4 regions of the Vibrio sp. C8 genome follow, and region 1 is predicted to be linked to each of the others. Evidence: predicted binding sites of a transcription regulator. Region 1 holds the regulator's gene; each other region holds the start of a gene.
What was found. The regulator PurR, encoded in region 1, represses purine synthesis genes. The targets are predictions, from matches to a motif close to TNANGNAAACGTTTNCNTNA.

Region 1 (4,963 bases):
TGACCGCTCTCTTTTGAAGTTTAGATAGTAACCATTTTGCAACTAAAGGGAATAATCCCAATAAGGCGAATGAGAGCAGAACTGTTGGTGAAACGATCCCTGCAAGTGTCTTTATGTCTGCCAGTTGTGTGCCTGCGTTAAGGTAAACAGCCGTACCCGGAAGCATACCCAACTGACTCACTAAGTAATAGCGAGCGGTGGAAATAGGTGTTAACCCCATTAGCAGGTTGATAAGGAAGAAAGGGAACACGGGAATGAGTCTTAGTGTAAATAGGTAGAAAGCACCATCTTTTTTCATACCCCCATTTATCGCGTTAAGCTTGTCACTGAAACGTTGTTGAACCCAATTTCTAAGTAAGTAACGGCTACTAAGAAAAGCCAGTGTTGCCCCTATGGTGCTTGCAAAAGAGACTAAGGCAAGGCTAAACCAAAAACCAAACAAAGCGGCTCCGAGTAGAGTGACAACCGCTGCGCCGGGAATGGAAAAAGCTGTAATAAGCACATAGGCAACAAAATATATTAGCGCTGAGTAGAGAAGGTTTTGCTCTATGTAGTGAGAAAGGTTTGCATGTTGTGCTTTTGCATTCTCAAGAGTCAAATATTGACTAAATTCAATACCGAGAAAAACAATCACAGCGACCAAAATTAAACCCAGTATCAGTTTACGACTCATCTATTACTCCCAAATAGTCGGCTCATTATTATTAAATGTCCTTCATCTATGGTTTATAAGAAAGGGAAAGTCGATTTTTAATTTCAATCTGGACTCACCTTTTGTTAAAAACAGAAAGCTTCAGAAAAACAAAAAGCACTCGTAAAGAGTGCTTTTTAAGTAGGGTGAGTTTTTAACTCAAAGCTTCTGCATTAGCTCGTCACGACGAGATTGAGGAATCACCGACCAGTGTTTACCTTCAATTGCACCTTCTAATGCCCAAAGTAACTCTAAACCAACGGTGGTGGTGTGAGTTTCTTGTACAGCTCTGAACGCTGCGAGTGCGCCTTTTTGTTGAAGCATGTCAACAGAATCGATGCCTGCTTTTTTTAGCATACGTTCTGTTGCCAAACGCATGTTAGGTAGATCCTTAAGGCGATCGGGTTTCGCTTTCGCTTGAGTTTCACGTTCTTGTTTTGCTGCTTCTAAAGCTTGTTTCGCCTCATCAATAATCTGCTCTGGGGCTTCCCAAGCATTTTCAGGTAAAGCGAAATATTTTGTGACAACAGGGAAACCACGTTTTTTATAAACGTAAGGTTCATAACCTTGTTGTTGGAAATTTATTGAGGAGAGATCATCTGCGCGAATGTGCAGGCGGTCATTAACCACAAGAGCGAACATTGCGTCGTCGATGAAAATGCCGAACCCTCCGAACATAGAACGTGATTTCACACATCCTAGTTGCTCAAAAAGTCGCATTGAGTCTTTTAGTACTGGTTTATCCATGCTGTTAGTCTCGGTGTATTAACTAATACGCCACCAAATTCAGGTCCGAGAGAATAGCAAAAAATTACATGGAGTATGTCAATCAATAGTCAACTCATGTATAGATTTTTGCCATCGGCAACCCCGCTACCTACCAGTAATGATTGAACATTGTTTGGTTTAGGCCGGAGGCTTTGCGTCCCATCCTTTCAGAAGGTTTGCCCTGTGCGTGACACTACAGTGAAAATAATAATCAAAAACTTGAATTAGAATCACATTTATATGCACTAAATGTGATTCTAGTTCAAAAAATTAACCTTATGTTTGCTATTTTTATTACCAATAAAAAAATCTGCGAGAGATATCTCTTAAGCCCAAGGAAGTTCTAGGGCCATATTGAGAGTAACTTATTATTTTGTCAGATCTTTTACTGTATCGCGTTCAACAATTTCTGGATGCATTTCAAAGATACGACGTTCGTGTTCTTTGTCTTTAATGCGTTCTAGCAGGATTTCGAAGGCGTTTTTACCCACACGACGTTTCGGTTGGTGGATAGTTGTCAGTGGTGGAGAGAAGTACTCTGCTAACTCAATGTTGTCGTAGCCAATCACAGAGATATCATCCGGTACGCGTACCCCTTTCTGCTGCAAACGTGACATTAGACCCAGTGCCATTGTGTCGTTAAAGCAGAACACCGCGGTTGGCATCTTATCCATAGCAATGATCTTATCTGCGGCTAGAACCGCAGTGTCACATTCAAAGTTGCCTTCTAGAATCCAGTTGTCATTCACTTCTAAATTGGCTTCTGTCATCGCGCGACGGAAGCCAGCAATACGCTCCTGACAAGCCAGTTTGTTCAAATGACCGCTGAGACAAGCGATGTCTTTGTGGCCTCTGTCGATGAGGTACTTAGTTGCTAAGTAACCACCCAGTTCAGAGTTGTCGATAATCTTGTCAGCTTTAGACGCTTCAGGGCCCCAATCCATAATAACTTTTGGAATGTCAGCATGTGATTCAAGCATTTCTGACAGTTCTTGAGTTAAGTCAGAGCACATCACCAAAATGCCATCAACACGTTTTTCTGCCAGCATTCGAATGTAGTCTCTTTGCTTCTCGTAAATACCACCCGTGTTACACAGAATTAGCGTGTACCCTTGGCGGTAACAGTAGCTTTCTACACCGTCTATAACTTCAGAGAAGAATAGGTTGGTCGATTGTGTCACCAACATACCGATAGTACGTGTAGTGTTACATTTCAAACTACGTGCTACTGCACTTGGTGCGTAGTTTAGCTCTTTTACTGCTTCGAGAACTTTCTCTTGAGTTGCTTCAGCAACAAAGCGAGTTTTGTTTATTACGTGTGATACGGTTGTGGTTGATACGCCTGCTAAGCGAGCAACATCTTTAATCGTAGCCATAGATTTGTCCTGTTTTGACTGCTGATTTTAGCTAAATTTTATTAGGTCAAACAAACCCGATTACTGGCCAGATTCAGCAGCGGCGAAGTTGAATAGCTTCTAGCCTAAAGTCACTAAAACACAAAAACCGCTTTGAAACAGCGGTTTGCGTTTTAAATAATGATTCATCATATTTTGCTGTTGAGTTTAAACCGCAAACGGTTAGCTCGCAACGACAAATCATAGGCGCAAACTTAACTGTAGTCACAATTCATTGCCTAAATTGCGCTATTGATGAGAATCAGTTGCCAGTAAGGTATTGTAAATCGAGTTGCAAGAAAGCAACTAATAATACGGATATTGATGAATAAAACCCTAATTTATCCACACTTGAACAATGAAGAGAAAATTCCGGCACCCAACTCAGTAAATGATTACGGATATAGTCTGCTTGGAACTGAAGCGCTTTTTCCATATGCGGTTCTTTCTCTAATTCGTTTGAACGAATAATCAGGTGACCAAGAAAATCCAATTCGATAGAAAGATGGTCATAGGATTCATCTGGTTGCTTTTGTACGTGAACCCCATTTTGTTCCATGAGCTGAGCAATTGCTTGCTCTGGTGTCTCGCCAACATATTTAGATTTATCAAGATAGAGTGACGCATAGGGTAGTGCAGAGTTTTCATCACACTTTGAAAATAGATGAAAAAAGCTGTTGGCAATTTGAACTTGGGCATCCTGTTGCTTGAGAAGCCAGTCGAGGACAGAAATGAACTTTTGGCTAGGTGCTGCTAAATGCGCATTCTCACCAAGGCCTGCTAGGAAGTTATGAATTTCTGGTGAATCATACCGTTCTAAATCTTGTGAGGTGAGCTCATGAGTAAACAGCCCTGAAAGCCACCAGTAAATCTCAGCACGTTTGTCATTGAATGCTTTAATTTCTTTCATCGCTTAACTCCGATTCAGCCTTTTTCTAAGTCTAAGCAATAATTGCGCTTTATATGAAATTTACTGATTAAATTGTTCGAAGATTGTGCTTTGGATATAAATAAAAACCCGCGCTAGGCGGGTCTTAATTGGAGTGAATGATTGGTTATTGGTTCTGTGTTGCTGTTTCGTCATAACCGGCGACATAGTCACGAAGATTCTGCCAAAGTTGACCAAGAGTCTCATGCCAGAATCGCTCGGTTTGTTCCAGATAACGCGCTTTTGGCGTGTACTTTTCCCAAGGTTGGGCAATATTGACTTGCGCTAGGAAGTTAGTTGGTGCCGGTATTGGGTTTAAGCCAGCCGATTCAAATTCTTTAATTGCTCTTTCCATGTGGCTAGCCGAAGTAACCAATACGAGCTTTCTGTTTTGCACGAAAGCTGCGGCTTGTCTTGCTTCTTCCCATGTATCTTTTGCTGTTTCCAACAACACAATATCGGATTTTGCAATGCCAAGTGCCAAAGCAACACGTGCCAGCATACGAGCATGGCTAAATTCACTACCTTGTGCATAACCTGAAAGAATCAGCTTAGAGCCCGGATACATGCGAACAATGCGAATACCTTCAGCTAAACGCATTAGAGCGGTACGAGAAAGTTCGGATGTCGGCGGTATATCGTCGTCAACGACATGACCGTTGCCTAACACCATTACATAGTCAATTGCTCCTTCCACAGGAAGAAAAGCAGAGTATTGACGCTCCAGCGGCATCAATAAACGGGTTGATATTGGTTGGAACGAAATAAGGAAAAGACTGGTGAGTGAAAATAAAACAATGAGGCTGCCAGTCTTGCGCTTGGCAGTAAACATAATCAGCATTAAGCCGATGAATCCCACAATCAGCAGCGCTGGCAAGGGCATTAAAAAGGATGAAACAATCTTTTTCAGCTCAAACATAAACAAAATAGTCCGAAAAAACAGCACTTGATAATAAAAAGGGAGAAACCCTCTTTATTCCTGCTATTCCTATGACAAAATAGCAGCACGAATCCGTTATCATAACTCAAGCCGCCGTGACAGAAGATCGCAATTTCGACGATATTGCCCACAAATTTGCAAAAAACATCTATGGCTCTGACAAAGGTGAAATCCGCCAAGTCATTGTTTGGGAAGATCTCACACAGATGTTGACAAATTTTGACCAGTCAGAAACTCCATTG
Region 2 (4,963 bases), on a different contig from region 1:
GTCGCGAAATATATGTACCCAGTACCACTAGCTGGTGCTCAGGTTCTACCTATTGTGGTCAATCAAAAAGAGTGGAAGAAACTTCCAGCTGATTTACAAGCGATTGTGAAAGCAGCAACAGCTGTACATGCTCAAGAGCAAATGTCGAAATCTAAACTGTGGGAATCTAAAGCGGTTGCTGAAATGGAAGCAAAAGGTTTGAAATGGAGTCCTAAACCGTCAGATGAAGACGTTGCTGCTTGGAAAAATGCAGGTCTGACATTAGCAAAAGAGTATGCAGGTGAAGATAAATACTCAAAACAACTTGTTGAGATTTTAGAACAAGAGTAATGGATTCAATCAGGTGGACTTCGAGAGGGGTTCACCTGTTTTTTTAGGGATAAATTGTATGATGGAAGTCCTCTTACTGAAGTATTGTCAGTTCATAAAGTACATTGTCGGCTTAATTGGACGCTCGGTCTCTTATTTACTTCCTGTGTTAGCGGCGATTGTTTTTTACGAAGTATTTGCCCGCTACATCTTAGGTAAACCGACAATCTGGAGCTATGACACGTCATTGTTCTTATTTGGATATATTTCTGCGTTAGGTGGAGCATACGCTCAACAGAAAGAAGCGCATATCAACGTGGATATCTTTCACGCTAAAGTCTCTGAAAAAACGCGTCGTATTTTTGATCTGTTTACCGGAGTGATTGCGATCGGTTTTTTGACTGTCATGGCAAAAGTATGTCTTGAGATGTTTTTTGAGAGTTTGCAATTCGGCTATAAAACACAGAGTGAATGGGCGCCAGCAATGCATCATTTCTGGTTGATGATTAGCGTTTCATCTGTGATTTTTATTCTCCAGTATTCAACAGAGTTAATTTCTAACTTGTTCTTTTTGATCAAAGGCCGCGAACTGAATGGTGAAGTTCACCAACATATAGCGTTGGAAGAGCAGCCTTTTAAGGTTGATAGCGACCAATTGAATTCCGTTTTTGACAAGGAGAGCACAAATGGGAATTGAGATGTTAACCCTAGTCCTTTTGGGCTGTATTTTAGCTGCATTTGCTCTCGGAGCTCAGGTCGGTCTAGCTCTAGGCGGGATCGCTATGGGTGTCGGCTACTTAGTTTGGGGGGAGGCACTTTTTAATATTATTCCGACGACGGTTGAGAGTACCTTTTTTAACTTCATACTTCTTGCTATCCCTCTCTATATCTATATGGGACAAATCCTAACTCGTTCGGGAATTGGCGACGCAATGTTTAATGCCAGCCAACTGATGATCGGCCGTGTGCGAGGTTCTCTTGCAATTAGTGTTATTGGTGTGTGCTCAATGATCGGCGCTATGGTCGGAATTATTGGCGCGGGCATTATGACGTCCAGTAGTATTGCTTTAAAACCTATGCTTGACCGCGGTTATGATAAAAAACTGGCTCTCGGTGTCATTATGGCTGGTGGTTCTTTGGGCATATTGATTCCCCCAAGTATTCCAATGATTATGTTTGCCTCGGCGACTCAAAACTCAGTGGGGAAAATGTTTCTTGGCGCTATGGTGCCTGCATTAATTACGATTGTTTTATTGATTACGTATGTCGTAATCAGCTGTAAAATTAAGCCGGAACGTGCCCCATTTGATTCTGACAACGACATTGAAATTCCAAAAGGCTATCAGTTATTTAAAACCATTCGTGATGGGGCTTCTTCGTTTGCTCTGATTGTTGTGGTTTTGGGAAGTATTATTGCAGGCATTGCAACACCCACCGAGTCCGGTGCGTTAGGCGTGGCTGGTGCCATTCTGCTATCTATACTGTTTAAGCGTTTTAAACCTGAAATTCTAATGAAATCAGGTATGCAAACTGCGATGTTAGTCAGCGTTGCTATGTGGATAATATTAGGCGCTTCTGTATTCAGTAATTTCCATTTACTGATGGGAATACAGGGAATGGTGTCAGGGTTTACTCGTAATCTTGATTTACCACCCATCGTTATCATTATGATGTTTCAAGTTATCATGTTGCTTTTAGGGTTCATTATCGATGAGTTCATCATTGTACTGATGTGTGCACCTATATTCACACCAGTAGCCGTTGCTCTTGGCTATGATCCTATTTGGTTTGGCGTATTGATGATTTTAAATATTGTCATTGCTGTGCAGACTCCACCTTATGGCTTTGCTCTGTTCTATTTGAAAGGGATAGCACCAAAAGGCGTAACAATGATGGATCTGTATAAGTCAGTTACGCCGTTTATATTGGTTCAATTGTTGGTGCTTATCATCTGTATGGTATTTCCAGACATCGTCACTTGGCTACCTAATAAAGTGATGGCTTGATAACTCCACATTAATCTAGTTTTCATGCTCTACCTAAGATGAATATTCAAAGGTAGAGCATTTGCAAAAACGCTACTTTATATCCATGAAAACAGTGTTCATGAGTAAAATAGCCCACCCATCTATGATTTTACTTGCATAATCTTTCATCAGTTGTTTTGAAATCAAAATAAATTCGGTCTGGAATTTGTGATCTGATGTCTTTATAATCTGCGCCCAATCGTTTACGCAACCGTTTACTTTTTACCTTTATTAGGACTCGATCATGCTGGAAAGGCTATTTAAACTCAGTGAAAACCGCACAAACGTGCGTACTGAGACCATTGCAGGGGTAACTACGTTCCTGACAATGGCTTACATTATTTTTGTGAACCCTGCCATTTTATCTTCAACAGGTATGGATAAGGGCGCAGTTTTTGTAGCGACCTGTTTAGCTGCGGCTATTGGCTGTTTCATTATGGGCTTAGTTGCTAACTACCCAATTGCGCAAGCTCCAGGTATGGGTTTGAACGCATTCTTTACCTATTCCGTTGTTCTCGGTATGGGTTATACATGGCAAGTGGCTCTAGCAGCAGTATTCTGCTCTGGTGTACTTTTCATTATTTTGAGCCTATTTAAGATTCGTGAGTGGATCATCAACTCAATTCCAATGGCTCTGAGAACGGGTATATCTGCGGGTATCGGTTTGTTTCTTGCTTTTATTGCACTACAAAATGCAAAAATCGTAGTAGACAACCCAGCGACACTTGTCTCTGTTGGCGATTTCACTAGTCTTTCTCCAGTATTGGCTGCAGTAAGCTTCTTCCTGACTATCGGTCTGGTTAACCGTGGCGTAAAAGGCGCGGTAATGATTGCAATTCTACTTACTACAGGTTTAGGTTTGATTTTTGGTGATGTTCAATGGCATGGCGTTATGTCTACCCCACCAAGTATTGCTCCTACTTTCCTACAATTAGATTTCTCCGGTGTATTTGAAATCGGTATGATTTCAGTCATTTTTGCATTCTTGTTTGTTGACCTGTTTGATACGGCAGGTACATTGGTGGGCGTTGCTACTAAAGCAAACCTTATCGGTAAAGATGGCAAGATTCCTCGCTTAAACAAAGCATTGCTAGCAGACTCAACAGCAACGTCTATTGGTGCACTACTGGGTACTTCGAACACGACTTCTTATGTAGAGAGTACAGCGGGTGTGGCAGAAGGTGGACGTACAGGTTTAACTGCAGTTGTGGTTGGCATTTTGTTCCTTCTTGCATTATTCTTCTCGCCATTAGCAGGGATGATTCCAGCTTATGCAACAGCGGGCGCTTTGTTCTACGTTGCTATCTTGATGATGTCTGGACTTATAAGTGTTGATTGGCGTGATTTATCAGAAGCAGCACCTGTTGTTGTGACCTGTTTATTAATGCCTCTGACTTACTCAATTGCTGAAGGCATTGTACTTGGTTTCATCTCTTACACAGCGATCAAGGTATTGAGCGGTAAAGGCCGTGAGATTTCAGTTAGCGTTTGGTTTATGACAGCTATTTTCCTAGCTAAATTGATTTTCGCTTAAGTATTTAATAGGCGCAGTGAACTACACTGCGCTTCACATGTTTTAATTTAGGTTTATTACAATGAGCAAAAAATTCGTTATCACTTGGGACAATATGCAGAACTATTGTCGTGAACTCGCTGAGCGTCAAATGCCTGCAGAACAATGGAAAGGTATCCTAGGTGTTAGCCGCGGTGGTTTAGTACCAGCAGCTATTCTCGCTCGTGAACTGGGTATTCGCTATGTAGATACAGTATGTATCTCTAGCTACGACCACGATCATCAGCGTGATATGAGTGTACTAAAAGCACCAGAGCATGACGGAGAAGGCTTCCTGATCATTGATGATTTGGTTGATAGCGGCGACACAGCACGTAAAATTCGTGAAATGTATCCAAAAGCTAAGTTCGTAACTGTATGTGCTAAACCAGCAGGTAAAGACTTGGTTGATGAGTATGTCGTAGATATCGAACAAGATACTTGGATTGAACAACCTTGGGATATGCAATTGTCTTTTGTTGAGCCAGTAAATCGTAAGCGTAAATAAACCTACATTGCTGTTGTTTAAACATGGCTTTTGCTTAAAAAATAGCATTTACTCAAAGATGACCCTTTCATGGGTCATTTTTTTTATTACTATATGAACCCAATAGATGGTTCGTTGAGCGAGACTGGGTTATGTCTGAAGAAGATAAAAATACTAATTTGTCAGAAACGTTGTTTGTAAAGCGTAAGCAAGCGAAAGAAACATCAGCACTGACTCAATACATGCCTAGTAATATGGAGTTTTTACAGCAGAAGAAGCAACAAGAAAAATACTCTTGGTATCGCAATGTGCGTCGTCTGCAATGGGTGTGGCAAGGTGTTAATCCTATCGAACAAGAGGAAGTGCTATCTCGTATTGCATCCTCTACACACTCTCGCACTGATGACGATTGGCTTGATACTGTCATGGGGTATCACAACGGCAACTGGACATTTGAGTGGACGCGTCTTGGTATGCAGCATCAGAAAACCGCTTCTGTATTAGAGGGAGACGATGCAGCGGAAGAACTCTTCAAAGCTTCTCTTTGCTTTAGTATTGCTGGTTATCCGCACCTGAGAAATGACAATT
Region 3 (4,963 bases), on a different contig from region 1:
CGAAGATATGAGTTCGGAACTCGGCTCGCCAACAGAAGTGCGTATGATGTCCGGTGCAGAGAGCTATATTTTGTGGATGAAAATCGAGGCGATACCGGGACAATTACTTCGCATTCCTCTATCGGAATTACGTGAAAAGGATTTTTCGCCTCTTTTTCGCAACAGCATTATCATGGCTTTGATGATTATTTTTGGCGGCTGGTTGTTTATCCGTATGCAGAACAGGCCGCTAATCGCTTTGGAAAAAGTGGCGCAATCTGTTGGTCGCGGAGAAGTTCCTCCGCCATTACCTGAAAGAGGCGCTTCTGAAATTCGCTCAGTAACGCGAGCATTCAATCAGATGTCAAAAGGCATTCAGGCTTTAGAAGAAGACAGAGCCTTGTTGATGGCGGGTATTAGTCATGACTTACGTACACCGCTAACTCGTATTCGTCTTGCCACTGAAATGATGTCACCAGAAGACAGCTATCTGGCAGAAGGGATCATCAGTGACACCGAAGAGTGCAATGAGATCATCAGCCAGTTTATGGATTATTTAAAACCAGTGAATAAGCAGACCTTCGAAGTCGTCAACGTGAATGATATTGCGCAGGACGTGGCTAGCTCTGAAGGCGGATACGAAGTTCAAATCGAAGTTGAACTGCACAAAGGCAAAGCAAATGCGTTTGGTAACCCCATTGCAATTAAGCGTGCTATAAGCAACCTTGTGGTGAATGCAGTTCGTTACGGCAATGGTTGGGTGAGAGTGAGCTCGGGGGTTACTGCGGACAACAGTATGGTGTGGGTGTGCGTCGAGGACAATGGTCCCGGTATTGAACCAAGTCAGGTCAATAAGGTGTTTGAACCTTTTACTCGTGGTGATACCGCTCGAGGTAGTGAAGGCACTGGTTTGGGGTTAGCCATTGTTAAACGTATTATCAGTCAGCACAGTGGCTCAGTTGCAGTGAGTAATCGCAGTGAAGGCGGCTTACGCGCTCAGATCAGTTTTCCAACTAAGTAACGAATTAACTGAATATGAAAGAAAAAGGCTCGCATGAACACGAGCCTTTCTCTTTTTTCAAGATTACAGACTACTAATCTAAAGCTTGTTCTAGCTCTTGTTCTGGCTGCTCTTTTCTTGCTTGTTTCGTTTCTGGCAGCAGAAGATTCAACAGAATTGCTGTGATACCGCCAGCGGCAACACCTGTCGAGAAAATGCTTTTCACAAAATCAGGCATAAATTGCAGAATTTCTGGCTTCTGAGCAATGCCAAGCCCCATAGAAAATGACAGAGCCATGATCAGAATGGCTCGGCGATCTAAATCTACACGAGCGATGATGCGAATACCCGCAGCTGCGATAGTACCGAACATCACGATGGTTGCTCCGCCTAATACCGGTTCTGGAATCAGCTGTACAAAGCTCGCCACACCTGGGAACAAACCTAACAGCACTAACATACCAGCAATAAAGTACCCTACGTAACGGCTAGCTACGCCAGTCAGTAGAATCACACCATTGTTCTGACTAAAGGTTGAGTTCGGGAAGCTGTTGAAGACCGCAGCAATTGCAGAGTTGAGACCATCTGCCAATACGCCACCTTTGATACGCTTCATGTAAACCGGACCTTTCACTGGTTCACCAGAAACTTCAGATGTAGCGGTAATATCACCGATCGCTTCCAATGCCGTGATTAGGAAAATCAGCATCAATGGAATAAACAGCGACCAGTCGAAACTTAAGCCATATTGCATTGGTACAGGCAGAGCGATAAGTGCTGTTTCACTGACTTTGCTGGCATCGACCATACCCATGAAATAAGCCAATGCTAGGCCAACAATCATCGCAATCACAATAGACGCTACGCGAATGTATGGGTTGCGAGCGCGGTTAAGCAGAACGATGATTGCAAGAACCGTTCCCGCTAGTGCAAGCTTATCTAGGCTACCAAAAGTGCCGTCACCCATCGCTGCGTAACCACCACCCATTGAGACTAAGCCTACTTGAATCAGAGTCAAACCGATCAATGTAACCACAATGCCTGATACCAGCGGAGTGATAACGCGCTGAGCGAATTCCAATACACGAGAAAGCAGAATTTCAGCAGAGGAAGCAACAAGGATGGTACCGAAAATAGCGGCCATCATAGTTTGAATATCTGCGCCGCCAGCTTTAAGCGCTAAGCCTGCACCAATGATTGGACCTAAGAAGTTAAAGCTGGTGCCTTGAATGGATAACAAGCCAGAGCCGATAGGACCAATGGTTCGAATTTGAATGAAAGAAGATACACCTGAGGCAAACAGTGACATGCTGATGATGGTGTTAGTTTCTGCAGCAGGCACGCCCAAACTTTGGCAAATAATAAGGGATGGCGTGATAACAGCTACAAACATAGCGAGCAGGTGCTGAAGAGCAGCGAATAAAGTGTGTGGCAAAGGTGGTCTGTCATTGAGTTGATAGACAAGATCGGACTTACGAGCCGCGTTTTCGGTTGTCATTTTTATTTTCCTAATTGAGTCGTACACAAAAATGCGCTGAATGGGCATTGCTTGTGGAGCAGAATGGTTGTCTGTGATTGCTGTTAATCAGATTCCGCTCTGGAAATTAGTCTTAAAAAATATAAGGCTAAATTTTGCGGCGATTATAGAGTAATTAATGCAAAAGGCAAACGTTTGCTTTAAGTTGGTGCAAAGGAAAATATAACGAATCAATTCAAGGTTTAAGCTTTCGCGTAAACGTCTCGTTCGCCAAGCCAACGATCAATAATCGCGGTTGCATTTTTCGGGTAGTTATCGTGAATATGACGAGCTATGCGTTGAACTTCAGGAATTAAGCGTTGATCTCGCACTAAGTCTGCAATTTTGAAGTCCGCCAAACCAGTTTGCTTGGTACCGAGTAGCTCTCCGGGACCACGAATTTCCAAATCTCGTTGCGCGATAACAAATCCATCGTTACTTTCGCGTAGCACTCCTAAGCGTTTTTGCGCTGTTTTTGAAAGCGGCGCGTGGTACAGAAGTACACAATGACTGGCAACAGAGCCTCGGCCAACACGACCACGCAGCTGATGGAGCTGGGCTAAACCAAGTCTCTCTGGGTTTTCGATGATCATCAAGCTTGAATTGGGAACATCGACACCCACTTCAATAACTGTGGTGGCGACTAGAAGATGTAGCTCATTATTTTTGAATGCCTGCATGACTTGTTGTTTCTCGGCCGGTTTCATTCTGCCGTGAACTAAACCGATTTTGACATCAGGCAGTTTGCGTTGCAGTTCTTCCGCAGTGTCTGCTGCGGCTTGCGCTTCCAAGACTTCTGATTCATCAATCAGAGTACATACCCAATAAGCTTGCTTGCCCTCATTCAGACAAGCATTACGCACGCGCTCAACGATGTCATCGCGTTTGGTATCCGGAATTGCGACGGTTTGAATTGGCGTTCTGCCCGGTGGTAATTCATCGATAATTGAGGTTTCCAAATCCGCATACGCAGTCATCGCCAGCGTTCGAGGAATAGGGGTTGCTGTCATGATCAATTGATGCGGATACGCACCTTGCTTGGCGCCTTTTTCGCGTAGTTCCAAACGCTGGTGGACACCAAAACGGTGTTGTTCATCAATGATGACTAAGGCTAAATGATCGAATACCACGTGTTCTTGAAACAGTGCGTGAGTACCCACTACCATTTTTACTTCGCCACTGGCAATACGCGCGAGCTCGGTTTCCTTGGCTTTGCCTTTGAGTTTGCCCGCTAACCAGCCAACCTTGATACCCATTGCTTCAAACCACTGGCTGAAGTTAATGGAGTGCTGTTCTGCTAACAATTCTGTTGGTGCCATCAAGGCAACTTGGTAGCCATTTTCAATCGCTCTGGCTGCTGCCAGTGCCGCAACCAGTGTTTTACCTGAACCTACATCCCCTTGGACTAAACGCATCATAGGGTGAGGTTTCGCAAGATCAGCTTCGATTTCGTTAACCACGCGAGTTTGGGCATTGGTTGGTGAAAAAGGTAATTGAGCCAACAATTGATTTTTCAGCGTGTCTGAGGCTTTAAGAGGAAGGGCAACATCTTGCTGTCCTTTACTGCGAACCGCTAGCATTGAAAGGTTCTGTGCTAGTAGTTCTTCCATAATTAAACGGATTTGCGCTGGATGGCGACCATCATCAAACAAGCTTAAATCAATATCAGATGGTGGGCGATGAATGGTATGCAGCGCCTGAGACAGGGTGATTTGATGATCGTATAAACCGGATGGAAGCAGTTCTTGCACTGCTGCTTTATCAAGTAGAGATAGCGCCTGATCAGTCAGGCTACGTAGAGTGAGCTGACGCAGACCTTCAGTGGTTGGGTAGACTGGCGTCAGGTTTGCTTCAACATCGGGTTTTTGCTCTGGGAAATAGAACTTGTATTCAGGGTGGATGATTTCCAACCCTGTATTGCCACGCTTAATTTCGCCGTAAGCGTGTACTAACTTACCTTCGGTAAAGTTGTTTTTAATCCCTGCGGTAAAGTTGAAGAAGCGCAGAGTCAACGTGCCGTTTCCGTCGCTGATTTTTACTGTCAGCATTTTACGACGGCCAAAGGTAATATCGACCGCCATCACTTTACCTTGCACCGCCGCCCAAAGGCCAGGATGCAGCTTTACAATCGGGTAGATTCGAGTGCGGTCTTCATAACGCAACGGCAGGTGGAACAGCAAATCCTGTACGGTTATAAGCCCAACTTTCTCCAGTTTTTCGGCCACTTTTGCACCCACTCCGGAAAGTGAGGTTAATGGAATTGCTGATAAAAGCTGAGACATAATCAACCATTTAGCTGTTTGAAATAAGGGTTATTCAAACATTAAGCTGTGTTTTTGTACAGGGGAATTATTTGCTCTGCATCGCTTTCCACCAAGATTCATCCGCCACAATTTGGCCTTCATCATCCAGAGGTGGGTAAGGAAGCTTCTTGCGTTTAGCCACTTTGGCTAATACAGGATGACCAC
Region 4 (4,963 bases), on a different contig from region 1:
ATAGAAATGATAAACATAGAACTGATAAACCTTGCCTATCGGCAAACCCTTTACCGCATTATCCCTTGTATTGAAGCATTAAATTGTCCAGTATGAAAAAAGGACAGCAATAGAAGGATAAGGATGAATGAGAAATCCAACACCGCGCCTAACATTGCGCGTGATTGAAAAAAGCGACTATCCAGAATTAGCAGAGCTAATGGATTTAGTTTTTCATGACGTGGGCGGAGCCTGGCCACGCATGACAATTATGGATTTGATTCACCAGTTTCCTGATGGACAAATTTGTATCGAAGACGACGGCAAAATCATTGGCGCAGCTCTCACTATCAAAGTCGATTACAACCGCTTCTCTCTTCCCCATGTGTACACAGATATCATCAATGAAAACAATGTAATTCAACATAAAGCGAACGGTGACGCACTGTATGGGTTAGATGTGTTTGTGCACCCCGATTATCGTGGTTTGCGCTTAGGACGACGCTTATATGCGGCTCGTAAAGAGCTCTGTCGCAGCACCAATTTGAAAGCGATCCTCGCTGGCGGAAGAATTCCCGGATACGGCGCTTACGCCAATACTATGCCAGTGACCGAGTACATTGAAAAAATCAAACGCCGCGAAATCCACGACCCGATACTCTCCTTCCAACTTTCCAACGACTTTGACGTAAAACGTATCATGCGTCATTACCTACCAGAAGATGACAGTTCGCGTGGTTACGCCACTTTGTTGGAATGGGATAACTTCTTTTATGAAGACGATATTATCTCCATTCACGACATTGAAAAAACGTTGGTCAGAATCGGTATCGTACAATGGCAGATGCGGGCCGTGACCAGCGCGGAAGACTTGATGGATCAGGCTGAATTCTTTGTCGATTCACTCTCCAATTACAAAGCTGATTTCGCCCTCTTCCCTGAATTTTTCAACGCCCCATTAATGGGACTTAAAAACGATCAAAATACGGTAGAGGCGATTCGTTTTCTTGCGTCATTCAGTGAAGAAATTAAACTGCGTTTTTCTGAGTTGGCCGTTACTTACAACATCAACATCATTGCGGGCAGTATGCCTGTGTTGGAAGATGGCATTCTCTACAACGTGGCATATTTGCTTCATCGCGACGGAACCATTGATGAACAGAGTAAAATCCACATCACTCCGCATGAAAAGCGAGATTGGGTTATCGACGGTGGTGACAAAGTGCAGGTGTTTGAAACCGACGCAGGACGTGTTGGCATTCTGATTTGTTACGACAGCGAGTTTCCTGAACTGGGCAGAATGATGGCAGAACAAGATGTGCAAATTATCTTTGTTCCCTTCTGGACTGATACCAAAAACGGCTATCAACGGGTTCGTCTGTGCTCACAAGCTAGGGCAATAGAGAATGAGTGCTACGTGGCCATTGGAGGAAGTGTCGGTAACTTACCACGCGTGGATAACGTCGATATTCAATACGCACAATCTGCAGTATTTTCTCCATCTGACGTCTATTTCCCTCACGATGCGACAATCACGGAAGCCAGCCCCAATACCGAGATGATCATCTTTGCTGATGTCGATTTAGATAAGCTTAAGCAGCTGAATACCGAAGGTTCGGTTACTAATCTTCGCCATCGCAGAATGGATCTCTACGGCGGATTCACACAACCCAAGTCCTAGTCAGTGAATACTGCTCATTAGAACTTCGAAGCGCACAGTAACTACTGTGCGTTTTTTTGCTGTGCGTTTTTGTTTGAATCTCAATTTAAGCCTAATTTTTCTGCGAACCACATCAAACAAATATTGATCGTCATACGCTCTACGCTTATTGTTGTTCTCCTACTTTCAAGATATGGATATCTCTATGAATACCGCGTTGTTAGGAATGTTTATTCCTACTTTTTTCTTCGTTTCTATCACCCCGGGTATGTGTATGACACTTGCACTCACTTTGGGTATGACCATCGGTTACAAGCGTACGCTTTGGATGATGGCAGGAGAATTGGTAGGGGTAGCTGTTGTCGCGGTTTCAGCGGTTGTGGGTATTGCAGCGGTCATGCTTACCTACCCTTGGCTATTCACCGTCTTCAAATCTATCGGTGCTTGCTATCTTTTTTACCTCGGCGTGCAAATGTGGCTTTCAAGAGGCAAACTTGCATTAAATGTTGATAGTGAAGAATCATACAAAGGCAGCAACTGGGAACTAACCGCTCAAGGTTTTATTACCGCTATTGCTAACCCTAAGGGGTGGGCTTTTATGATCTCTTTGTTACCACCATTTATCGACCAATCCATCAGTCTGACGCCGCAACTCATTTTTCTGGTATCCATTATTCTTGTGTCCGAGTTTGTGTGTATGACGCTATACGCAACTGGCGGTAAAGGCCTGAAACGCGCACTTGGAAAAACTCAAAACGTGAAGCTAATGAACCGTATTTCGGGAACGTTGATGATGGGTGTCGGTATATGGCTATTTTTGAGTTAGATCGTTTAAATACGGGAGTCAGAAAACTTTCTGAATCGCGAGCGGTGATCGTGTTTTTCTTCCTGCTGCCACCGCTTTTCTGGGCGGGCAATTTTATTGTCGGTCGTGCGGTTCGCGATGAAATTCCGCCAGTAACCCTTTCATTCAGCCGTTGGGTTCTGGCAAGCATCTTATTGCTGCCTTTTTCTTATAAATTCATTCTTAAAGAATGGAAGCTCTACATCGAGCAGTGGCGTTTAACACTAGTCACTTCAATTACAGGCTTTGCCGCGTTTAACTCTTTTATCTATCTTGGTTTGCAATCGACACCAGCAACCAATGGCACCTTATTGAACGCCTTTATTCCTATTCTGATAAGCATCTTTGGCGCTCTTTTTTTTGGCCTCGCGATAACTTGGCGACTGTGTCTAGGGATTACTCTTTCCCTATGCGGCATACTGACGATCGTCAGTGCTGGCGACTGGAACAACCTTCTCGCACTCAACATCAACCATGGTGACTTTATTATCTTCTTAGCTATGGTTTGTTGGGCGATATACACCATCGGTCTTAAACAATTACCTCCGACCATCAATCGACTCGGTTTGATGTCAGTGCAAATGATATTGGCGATACTGGCTCTGCTGCCGTTTTATCTATGGGAAGTGTTTTCAGGCCAATATCCGATTTGGAATGCCCACTCCATTATGAGTTTGCTTTATATCGGCATTTTCCCTTCTATAGGTGCTTTCTTGCTTTACATGCAATGCGTGAAACTGCTTGGCCCAGCAAAAGCCAGCCTTTCCGTTCACTTGATTCCAGTGTTTGGCGCTATGCTCTCTGCCCTATTTCTTGGTGAATATGTGCAGCTGTACCATCTTTGGGGAATGATGTTGATCTTTTTAGGCATCACTCTTAGCTGAATAATGACAAAGAGAAATGATGATGAAGAGATAAGAAATGGAGCGCAGAAATGAAAAAGGCTCCAGCAATGTTTAGTTGCTAGAGCCTAGAATAATGGCACGCCCTACAGGATTCGAACCTGTGACCACCTGCTTAGAAGGCAGGTGCTCTATCCAGCTGAGCTAAGGGCGCGCTACAGGGAAAGGATTATACGAGTTAAAGATGGTAAATCAACGGCTTTATCTTAGTTTCTGATTTAAATGCCTAAAAATTTACCACTCGACGGACAAGCGCCGAAAAACACAACAAAGCAAACGTTTGCTTATAGATGTTCATCAAAATTTCTGCGACAATGCGCGCAAAAATTTTCGCTCTAAATGTGAAGGAAAGTCATGACTGCTCAAAATATTGATGGAACACTTATTTCTAAAACCGTGCGTTCTGAAGTTGCAGCACGAGTAAAAGCTAGAACAGAAGCTGGATTACGTGCTCCGGGACTAGCAGTAGTGCTTGTGGGTGAAGACCCTGCATCACAAGTTTATGTTGGCAGTAAGCGACGCGCTTGTGAGGAAGTGGGCTTTGTTTCTAAGTCTTACGACTTACCTGCAACGGCTTCAGAAACAGAATTATTGGATTTGGTTGACGAGCTTAACCAAGACCCAGAGATCGATGGCATTCTTGTTCAACTTCCTCTGCCCGCTGGCATCGATTCAACCCACGTACTAGAGCGTATTCACCCAGAAAAAGACGTGGATGGTTTCCACCCATACAACGTTGGACGTTTGGCTCAACGCATTCCAAAACTGCGTTCATGTACACCAAAGGGTATCATCACCCTTTTAGACCGTTACAACATCCCTATGCGCGGTAAACATGCCGTTGTTGTTGGCGCATCAAACATCGTTGGCCGCCCAATGACACTGGAGCTGTTACTTGCAGGTTGTACAACAACGACCTGTCACCGATTCACCAAAGATCTTGAAGGTCATGTTCGCCAAGCGGATATCTTAGTTGTCGCGGTAGGTAAACCAAACTTCATTCCGGGCGCTTGGATCAAAGAAGGTGCAGTAGTGGTCGATGTCGGTATCAACCGTCTAGAGAGTGGCAAACTGGTAGGCGACGTTGAGTACGACGTGGCACGCAGCAATGCAAGCTTCATTACACCAGTACCGGGTGGCGTAGGCCCAATGACGGTAGCAAGTTTGATTGAGAATACTATGATTGCGTGTGAACAATTCCACACCAAGAAATAAGTGATCACGTTGAACTAAAAAGGGCTCTAAGAGCCCTTTTCTATTTTCAATGTATGTCATCGATTAAGACTAGTAGACGATTCTATCCGCCAAATGACTTACCGCTAACGCAAAGTAGTATGAGCGGTTCCATTTCATCAGCACATTGTAGTTGTTGTAAACCAGATACGTACGACCGTCTTCGTCATCAGGCATAATCAGCCACGCTTTAATATCATCGCTGAGGGCTGGAAGCGGCTTGCCATCATAACGAGTAATACCCAGCTCGTTCCACTCACGTAAGTATTTGCCTTTCTCTGGCTGACGGCCTTCGAGGTTTTTATCTAAACCATGAGGCACTTTGACTTGGCGACCCCAAGTGTA

Region 2: ACRQQK_RS03335 (NCS2 family permease) is a predicted target of PurR. The motif match lies at 2,540-2,559, and genes of this name have one in related genera.
Region 3: ACRQQK_RS15265 (uracil-xanthine permease family protein) is a predicted target of PurR. The motif match lies at 2,640-2,659, and genes of this name have one in related genera.
Region 4: folD (bifunctional methylenetetrahydrofolate dehydrogenase/methenyltetrahydrofolate cyclohydrolase FolD) is a predicted target of PurR. The motif match lies at 3,654-3,673, and genes of this name have one in related genera.

The regions. Positions count from the first base shown of each region.
Region 1 is NZ_JBPAOE010000011.1:379,177-384,139, forward strand. Features, by position in the region: gene ACRQQK_RS07755 (TVP38/TMEM64 family protein) at 1-673, opposite strand, end outside; gene ACRQQK_RS07760 (TfoX/Sxy family DNA transformation protein) at 851-1,438, opposite strand; cyclic di-GMP riboswitch class I at 1,552-1,650, opposite strand; gene purR (HTH-type transcriptional repressor PurR) at 1,828-2,835, opposite strand; gene torD (molecular chaperone TorD) at 3,116-3,763, opposite strand; gene elyC (envelope biogenesis factor ElyC) at 3,909-4,727, opposite strand; gene cmoM (tRNA uridine 5-oxyacetic acid(34) methyltransferase CmoM) at 4,817-4,963, shown strand, end outside.
Region 2 is NZ_JBPAOE010000005.1:67,285-72,247, reverse strand. Features, by position in the region: gene ACRQQK_RS03350 (TRAP transporter substrate-binding protein) at 1-330, shown strand, start outside; gene ACRQQK_RS03345 (TRAP transporter small permease subunit) at 389-1,006, shown strand; gene ACRQQK_RS03340 (TRAP transporter large permease) at 996-2,315, shown strand; gene ACRQQK_RS03335 (NCS2 family permease) at 2,581-3,870, shown strand; gene gpt (xanthine phosphoribosyltransferase) at 3,932-4,396, shown strand; gene frsA (esterase FrsA) at 4,528-4,963, shown strand, end outside.
Region 3 is NZ_JBPAOE010000033.1:214,805-219,767, reverse strand. Features, by position in the region: gene envZ (two-component system sensor histidine kinase EnvZ) at 1-1,000, shown strand, start outside; gene ACRQQK_RS15265 (uracil-xanthine permease family protein) at 1,074-2,477, opposite strand; gene recG (ATP-dependent DNA helicase RecG) at 2,699-4,777, opposite strand; gene trmH (tRNA (guanosine(18)-2'-O)-methyltransferase TrmH) at 4,845-4,963, opposite strand, start outside.
Region 4 is NZ_JBPAOE010000006.1:26,642-31,604, reverse strand. Features, by position in the region: gene ACRQQK_RS03770 (bifunctional GNAT family N-acetyltransferase/carbon-nitrogen hydrolase family protein) at 128-1,660, shown strand; gene ACRQQK_RS03765 (LysE family translocator) at 1,845-2,465, shown strand; gene ACRQQK_RS03760 (DMT family transporter) at 2,447-3,367, shown strand; tRNA gene ACRQQK_RS03755 (tRNA-Arg) at 3,463-3,539, opposite strand; gene folD (bifunctional methylenetetrahydrofolate dehydrogenase/methenyltetrahydrofolate cyclohydrolase FolD) at 3,740-4,600, shown strand; gene ACRQQK_RS03745 (lytic murein transglycosylase) at 4,670-4,963, opposite strand, start outside.